2 regions of the Enterobacter cloacae complex sp. 385G4 genome follow, and region 2 is predicted to be linked to the other one. Evidence: riboswitches for the same ligand, from Rfam matches in the RefSeq annotation. Region 2 holds a riboswitch; the other holds the start of a gene.
What was found. A riboswitch is a leader RNA that binds a small molecule or an ion and turns the genes downstream of it on or off. The one in region 2 is predicted to bind thiamine pyrophosphate.

Region 1 (4,167 bases), on a different contig from region 2:
GTCGACACTTCCTCTTCGATGCGGGCAGGCTGAGCATAGAGCATGGACGGGTCCATGTTGCCCTGTAGCGCCACTTTGTCGCCCACGCGACGGCGCGCATCGGCAATATCGGTGGTCCAGTCGAGGCCCAGCGCGTCGCAGCCGGTGGCCGCCATCGCTTCCAGCCATTGACCACCGCCTTTAGTGAACAGCGTTACCGGCACGCGGCGACCGTCGTTTTCACGCAGCAGGCCGTCAACGATTTTGTGCATGTAGTACAGGGAGAACTGCTGATAATCACGTCCGGTCAGCACGCCGCCCCAGGTGTCGAAAATCATCACAGACTGCGCACCCGCTTTAATCTGCGCGTTAAGGTAGAGCGTAACGCTCTTCGCCAGCTTATCGAGCAGCGCATGCAGCGCCAGCGGTTCGGCGTACATCATCTTTTTAATCATGGTGAAGGCTTTGCTGCTGCCGCCTTCAACCATGTAGGTGGCCAGCGTCCACGGGCTGCCGGAGAACCCAATCAGCGGCACTTCGCCTTTCAGTTCGCGACGAATGGTGCGCACGGCGTTCATCACGTAGCCCAGCTCGCCTTCCGGATCGGGGATCGGCAGCTTATCGACGTCGGCTTTGCTTTTGATCGGCGAGGTAAAGCGCGGGCCCTCGCCGGTTTCGAAATAGAGCCCCAGGCCCATAGCGTCCGGAATGGTAAGAATGTCCGAAAAGAGAATGGCGGCATCCAGCGGGAAGCGGCGCAGCGGCTGGAGCGTCACCTCACAGGCCAGCTCGGCGTTTTTGCACAGCGACATAAAATCGCCCGCCTGCGCGCGCGTGGCTTTGTACTCTGGCAGATAGCGTCCCGCCTGGCGCATCATCCACACCGGGGTGACATCAACGGGCTGGCGCAGCAGCGCACGCAGATAACGATCGTTCTTCAGTTCGGTCATTTTGCAGTTCCTTATTGCGTCAGTCCGTCAGTGTAACACTACTCATACTCGGCCCGACACATTGCCACGGTATCTTCTATCAGGCGACGCGCCACCGTTCCCGGAGGGGGTAACAGCGGTAAATTGTCGTAGCGGTACCAGTTCGCCTCCAGCAGCTCTTTCTGGTCGATAACAATCTCACCGCTGTCATATTCCGCCATAAACGCGGTCATCAGAGACATCGGGAACGGCCACGGCTGGGAGGTCACGTAGCGCAGGTTCTTCACCTTGATGCTGCTCTCCTCCATCACCTCGCGCGCCACCGCCTGCTCCAGCGTTTCGCCTACTTCGACGAACCCGGCGAGGACGGTATGAATGCCGTTGCGATGACGGGTATGTTGCGCCAGCAGGATGGAATCATCACGGCGGATGGCAACGATGATGCACGGCGCGATTTGGGGGTAGTAGCGTTCACGGCAGTGGCCGCAGAGCAGCGCCCATTCGGTTTTGCTTGGATGCATGGTGTGGCCGCAGTAACCGCAATATTTGTGCGAACGGTAAAACTCCGCCAACTGCACGCCCCGCCCCGCCAGCTGGAACAGGCCGACGTCAAGATCTAACACCTGACGTACGGATCCCATATCCTGACGGCGCGCCTGTTGGATCAACCACACGGGATCGCCCTGCCACTCGCCGATCTTCCGCGCGGGCTGGCCCACCAGATCGAACGTTTCCGCGGTACCGTAGGGCAACTCTCCTGAGGGCAGCCATAATTTTTGTTCGTGACTGACGATCCACCAACCCAGATCTGATTTTTCAATAATACGATCCATATCTATTGCACTACCTTCGCTTCACTGACATGTTGTTAGCATTGTGGTTACATTTTGGATAAGCAGATCCCATTCTAAACCTTATGGAGTCGACCATGTTAAACCAGCTGGAAAGCCTGACTGAGCGCGTTGGAGGAAGTAACACCCTGGTGGATCGCTGGCTACATGTGCGCAAGCATCTCCTTGTGGCGTATTACAATCTGGTCGGTCTTAAGCCTGGCAAAGAATCCTTTATGCGGCTGAACGAAAAAGCGCTGGATGATTTTTGTCAGAGCCTTGTCGACTACCTCTCCGACGGCCATTTCAACATTTATGAACGCATTATCCGCGAAATGGAAGGGACAACGCCGTATTTAGCGGCCAGCAAACTCTGTCCGCAGCTTGAAGCCAATACCCAGCAGATCATGGACTATTACGATTCCACGCTCGAGAACGCCATCGATCACGATAACTATCTTGAGTTCCAGCAGGCGCTGTCCGACCTGGGCGAAGCGCTGGAAGAGCGATTCACGCTGGAAGATAAGCTCATCGCCCTCGTACTGGATAACAACCTGAATATCAGCAGCAGCGATAACGTTGCGCGCCCTGCTTGAGTTCTTAACCGTTAACGAGTAATTTACAACCAGTCGCCCCTCTGCGGAGGGGGATTTTTCTTGTCGGAGTGCCCAGTGTGTAAGCACGGGCTGAGACCGTTAATTCGGGATCCGCGGAACCTGATCAGGTTAATACCTGCGAAGGGAACAAGAGTCACGCTGCTGTTGTATCGCCCCTGGGGCGATCTCCTCTTGCTTCATCCGTCGTCTGACAAGCCATGTCCTTCACTTCTGGAATGAGCTATGTCTACAACAAAACTGACCCGCCGCGAACAGCGTGCACAGGCCCAACACTTCATCGACACCCTGGAAGGCACCGCTTTCCCGAACTCGAAACGCATCTACATCACCGGTTCACAGGCCGATATCCGCGTGCCGATGCGCGAAATCCAGCTCAGCCCGACGCTTATCGGCGGCAGCAAAGAGAATCCGCAGTATGAAGACAACGAAGCCGTGCCGGTGTATGACACCTCCGGCCCATACGGCGATCCTGATGTTGCTATCAACGTGCAGCAAGGTCTGGCAAAGCTGCGCCAGCCGTGGATTGAGGCGCGTAACGACTGCGAAGAACTGAGCGTACGCAGTTCTGCGTACACCAAAGAACGCCTGGCCGACGACGGCCTGGACGCGCTGCGCTTTACCGGCCTGCTGACGCCAAAACGCGCCAGAGCGGGCAAGTGCGTAACCCAGCTGCACTACGCGCGCCAGGGTATCGTCACGCCGGAGATGGAGTTCATCGCCATCCGCGAAAACATGGGCCGCGAGCGCATCCGCAGCGAAATATTGCGCCACCAGCATCCGGGTGAAGGCTTTGGCGCTCGCCTGCCGGAGAACATCACGCCGGAGTTTGTGCGTGACGAAGTGGCCGCCGGCCGCGCCATTATCCCCGCCAATATCAACCACCCGGAATCGGAGCCGATGATTATCGGCCGCAACTTCCTGGTGAAGGTCAACGCCAACATCGGCAACTCTGCCGTCACCTCGTCCATCGAAGAAGAGGTGGAAAAGCTGGTCTGGTCCACGCGCTGGGGGGCGGACACGGTGATGGACCTCTCCACTGGCCGCTACATCCACGAAACCCGCGAGTGGATCCTGCGTAACAGCCCGGTGCCGATCGGTACCGTCCCGATTTACCAGGCGCTGGAGAAGGTCAACGGCATTGCTGAAAACCTCACCTGGGAAGCGTTCCGCGACACGCTGCTGGAGCAGGCGGAACAGGGCGTGGACTACTTCACCATCCACGCGGGCGTGCTGCTGCGCTACGTGCCGATGACGGCGAAACGTCTGACCGGCATCGTCTCGCGGGGTGGCTCCATCATGGCGAAATGGTGCCTGTCCCATCATCAGGAAAACTTCCTCTACGAGCACTTCCGCGAGATCTGCGAAATCTGCGCCGCGTACGACGTCTCCCTGTCGCTGGGCGACGGCCTGCGTCCTGGCTCCATCCGTGATGCCAACGACGAAGCGCAGTTTGCCGAGCTGCACACCCTGGGCGAGCTGACCAAAATCGCCTGGGAGTATGACGTGCAGGTGATGATTGAAGGCCCGGGCCACGTGCCGATGCAGATGATCCGCCGCAACATGACCGAGGAGCTGGAGCACTGCCACGAAGCGCCGTTCTACACCCTGGGGCCGTTGACCACGGACATCGCACCGGGCTACGACCACTTCACCTCCGGGATTGGCGCGGCGATGATCGGCTGGTTCGGCTGCGCCATGCTCTGCTACGTGACGCCGAAAGAGCACCTCGGCCTGCCAAACAAAGAGGACGTGAAGCAGGGGCTGATTACCTACAAAATTGCCGCCCACGCGGCGGATCTGGCCAAAGGCCAT
Region 2 (4,167 bases):
GTTGCTCTGCACACTGGCGGGCCAGCCAGGACACTCCCTTTGTCGCTGAAAAGTACTGCTGATAAAACTGACGTGCGGTAGACCTCTTCATAATTTACCTCCTCACTTCATCAGGAAGCATTATTGGCTTAATATAGGGATTAATAAATTGCTGATTTTTTGTCAGGAGTTCCTCTTTTATGCCATCCGGTCGACTGCAACAACAATTCATTCGTCTGTGGCAGTGCTGCGAGGGTCAATCGCAGGAGACCACGCTTAACGAGCTGGCAGAACTCCTCAACTGCTCTCGCCGCCATATGCGCACGTTACTCAACACTATGCAGCAGCAGGGCTGGCTAAGCTGGGAGGCCGAGGCGGGACGCGGCAAGCGCTCACGCTTGACCTTCCTGTATACCGGCCTGGCGCTGCAGCAGCAGCGGGCGGAGGATCTGCTGGAGCAGGACCGCATCGATCAGCTGGTCCAGCTGGTGGGCGACAAAGCCGCCGTGCGCCAGATGCTGGTCTCGCACCTGGGACGCAGCTTTCGCCAGGGCCGCCACATTCTGCGGGTGCTTTACTACCGCCCAATGAAAAATCTGCTGCCCGGTACGGCGCTGCGTCGCTCAGAAACTCATATGGCACGGCAGATATTCAGCGGCTTGACGAAAATAAATGAGGAAAACGGGGAACTGGAAGCGGATATCGCCCACCACTGGCAGCAGCTTTCCCCCCTGCACTGGCGTTTCTTTTTACGCCCGGGCATTCACTTCCACCATGGCCGCGAGCTGGAGATGCGTGACGTTATCGCCTCTTTAGAGCGCGCCCGCACGGTGCCGCTCTATTCGCATATCACGCGGATCCACTCCCCAACGGCCTGGACGCTGGATATTGAGCTGTCCCAGCCAGACAACTGGCTGCCGTGGCTTCTGGGCTACGTGCCCTCGATGATCCTGCCTGCCGAGTGGCGATCCCTGAACAATTTTTCCAGCCAGCCGATCGGTACAGGCCCCTACTCCGTTACGCGCAATAACAGCAATCAGCTGAAGATCCGCGCCTTTGATGACTATTTTGGCTATCGGGCGCTGATCGACGAAGTGAACGTCTGGGTGTTACCGGATCTCAACGAAGAGCTGAGCGCAGGCCTCACCCTGGAGGGGCCCACAACCAGCGAAAAGGCGTTCGAGAGTCGCCTGGAGGAGGGCTGCTACTATCTTCTTTTTGACAGCCGCAGCCATCGCGGGGCGAATCACGATGTCCGCAAGTGGATCAGCCACATTCTGGCCCCGGCTAACCTGATTTATCACGCTGAAGAACACTACCAGACCTGGTGGTTCCCTGCCTATGGCCTGCTTCCGCGCTGGCACCATGCACAGCCGGTGCGCAGTGAAAAACCCGCCGGGCTGGAGACCATCACCCTCAGCTACTATCGCGATCACATTGAGCACCGGTTTATCGCGAGGATCATGAGCAAGCTGCTCGCGGCCGAAGGCGTGACGCTGGCGATACAGGAAGTCGATTATGATGAATGGCACCGCGGGGATGTCGTCAGCGATATCTGGCTCAACAGCGCGAACTTCACGCTGCCGCTGGATTTCTCGCTCTTTTCGCACCTGTATGAAGTGCCCCTCATTCAGCACTGCATCAGCCGGGACTGGCAGCAGGACGCCGCGAAGTGGCGGGCAGGAGAGATGGATCTGGCCGCGTGGTGCCAGGAGCTGCTGGCCGGGCAGACGATCGTACCGTTGATCCACCACTGGCTGCTGATCCAGGGGCAGCGCAGCATGCGCGGCCTGCGGATGAACACCCTGGGCTGGTTTGATTTTAAATCCGCCTGGTTTGCGCCGCCGGAGCCATAACGCTTTCGTAATATTCACCAAATCATTACAATAGCGCCGTTCTCAACGGGGTGCTGCATCACAGATGTGCGCTGAGATAATACCCGTCGAACCTGATCCGGATAACGCCGGCGAAGGGATTTGAGGCTGTTTCTCAAAATCCTTTGCCACTCAACCCTGAGGTGCAAAGTGTTAAAAAACGTTCTTCCTCTGCTGGCGCTGGTTGCGCTGCCTGTTTTTGCTAAGCCTGTTCTGACGGTCTACACCTACGACTCCTTCTCCGCCGACTGGGGCCCTGGCCCGGTCGTCAAAAAAGCCTTTGAAGCGGACTGCAACTGCGAGCTGAAGTTCGTGGCGCTGGAAGATGGCGTTTCGCTGCTCAACCGCCTGCGCATGGAAGGGAAAAACAGCAAGGCCGACGTGGTGCTCGGACTGGATAACAACCTGCTGGAGGCCGCCTCGCAAACCAAACTCTTTGCTAAAAGCGGCGTCGCGGCAGAGGCCGTTAACGTGCCGGGCGGCTGGAAAAACGACACCTTTGTGCCGTTCGACTACGGCTACTTTGCTTTCGTCTACGATAAAAACAAGCTGAAAAACCCGCCGAAGAGCCTGAAAGAGTTGGTGGAAAGCGACCAGAAGTGGCGCGTGATTTATGAAGATCCGCGGACCAGCACGCCGGGCCTGGGTCTGCTGATGTGGATGCAGAAAGTCTACGGAGACAAAACGCCGGAGGCGTGGCAAAAGCTGGCTGCGAAAACCGTTACGGTCACTAAAGGCTGGAGCGAAGCCTACGGCCTGTTCCTTAAAGGCGAAAGCGATCTGGTGCTGAGCTACACCACCTCTCCGGCCTATCATATTATTGCCGAGAAGAAAGATAACTACGCGGCTGCGAATTTCTCTGAAGGTCACTACCTGCAGGTTGAAGTGGCTGCCCGCACCGCCGCCAGCAAACAGCCGGAACTGGCCGAGAAGTTCCTGAAATTTATGGTCTCCCCGGCATTCCAGAACGCCATTCCGACGGGCAACTGGATGTACCCGGTTACCGACGCGACGCTGCCAGCAGGCTTTGAGCAGCTGAACAAACCGCAGACCGCGCTGGAATTTACGCCGCAGCAGGTTGCCGCTCAGCGTGCCGCATGGATAAGCGAATGGCAACGCGCCGTCAGCCGCTGATCCCCGGCTGGTTAGTTCCCGGACTGATTGCCGCCATACTGATGGTGGTCGTCAGTCTGGGAGCGTTTCTGGCGCTGTGGTTTAACGCGCCAGAGAGCGATCTGCTCGCGCTCTGGCACGATAGCTATCTCTGGCACGTTATCCGTTTCTCCTTCTTGCAGGCGTTTCTTTCCGCGCTGCTGTCAGTCATCCCGGCCATTTTCCTTGCGCGCGCCCTCTATCGCAGACGTTTCCCCGGCAGGCTAGCCCTGCTGCGCCTGTGCGCCATGACGCTGATCCTGCCCGTGCTGGTGGCCGTCTTTGGCATCCTGAGCGTATACGGTCGCCAGGGCTGGCTGGCCTCCCTCTTCGCGTCTTTAGGCCTGGAATGGACCTTCTCTCCCTACGGGCTGAAGGGCATCCTGCTGGCACACATTTTCTTCAATATGCCGATGGCGACGCGCCTCTTTTTGCAGGCGCTGGAGAACATACCCGGCGAGCAGCGCCAAATTGCGGCCCAGCTCGGCATGCGCGGATGGTCATTCTTCCGCTTTGTCGAATGGCCGTGGCTGCGACGCCAAATTGCCCCGGTGGCCGCGCTGATCTTTATGCTCTGTTTCGCCAGCTTTGCGACCGTGCTTTCTCTCGGCGGCGGCCCGCAGGCCACCACCATTGAGCTGGCGATCTATCAGGCATTAAGTTACGACTACGATCCGGGCCGCGCCGCGTTGCTGGCGATCGTACAAATGGTGTGCTGCCTGGCGCTGGTGTTACTCAGCCAGCGGCTGAGCAAAGCGATCCCCGCAGGAAGCAATAATCTTTCTGGCTGGCGCGATCCGCAGGACAGCCTGCACAGCCGCATCTCGGACGTGATGCTGATTGCGCTGGCGCTCCTGCTTCTGCTGCCGCCGCTGCTGGCCGTGATCGCCGATGGCCTCAACCGGAATGTGGTATCGGTACTTCAACAGCCGGTCCTGTGGCAAGCCACATGGACCTCATTGCGTATCGCGCTGGCAGCCGGGCTAGTGTGCGTGACGCTCACCATGATGCTGCTCTGGAGCAGCCGCGAGCTGTACGCGCGACATGCCCGTGAAGCCGGACACGCGCTGGAACTGACGGGCATGCTGATTCTGGCGATGCCGGGCATTGTGCTGGCGACCGGCTTCTTTTTACTGTTTAACAGCACCATCGGCCTGCCGGA

Region 1: another riboswitch for thiamine pyrophosphate. It lies ahead of thiC (phosphomethylpyrimidine synthase ThiC); the one in region 2 lies ahead of thiB (thiamine ABC transporter substrate binding subunit).

The regions. Positions count from the first base shown of each region.
Region 1 is NZ_JBXWDD010000019.1:18,895-23,061, reverse strand. It holds gene hemE (uroporphyrinogen decarboxylase) at 1-929, opposite strand, end outside; gene nudC (NAD(+) diphosphatase) at 968-1,741, opposite strand; gene AC2FAJ_RS22965 (Rsd/AlgQ family anti-sigma factor) at 1,837-2,334, shown strand; TPP riboswitch at 2,389-2,498, shown strand; gene thiC (phosphomethylpyrimidine synthase ThiC) at 2,578-4,167, shown strand, end outside.
Region 2 is NZ_JBXWDD010000003.1:344,125-348,291, reverse strand. It holds gene sgrT (glucose uptake inhibitor SgrT) at 1-91, opposite strand, end outside; gene sgrR (HTH-type transcriptional regulator SgrR) at 180-1,835, shown strand; TPP riboswitch at 1,872-1,972, shown strand; gene thiB (thiamine ABC transporter substrate binding subunit) at 2,004-2,987, shown strand; gene thiP (thiamine/thiamine pyrophosphate ABC transporter permease ThiP) at 2,963-4,167, shown strand, end outside.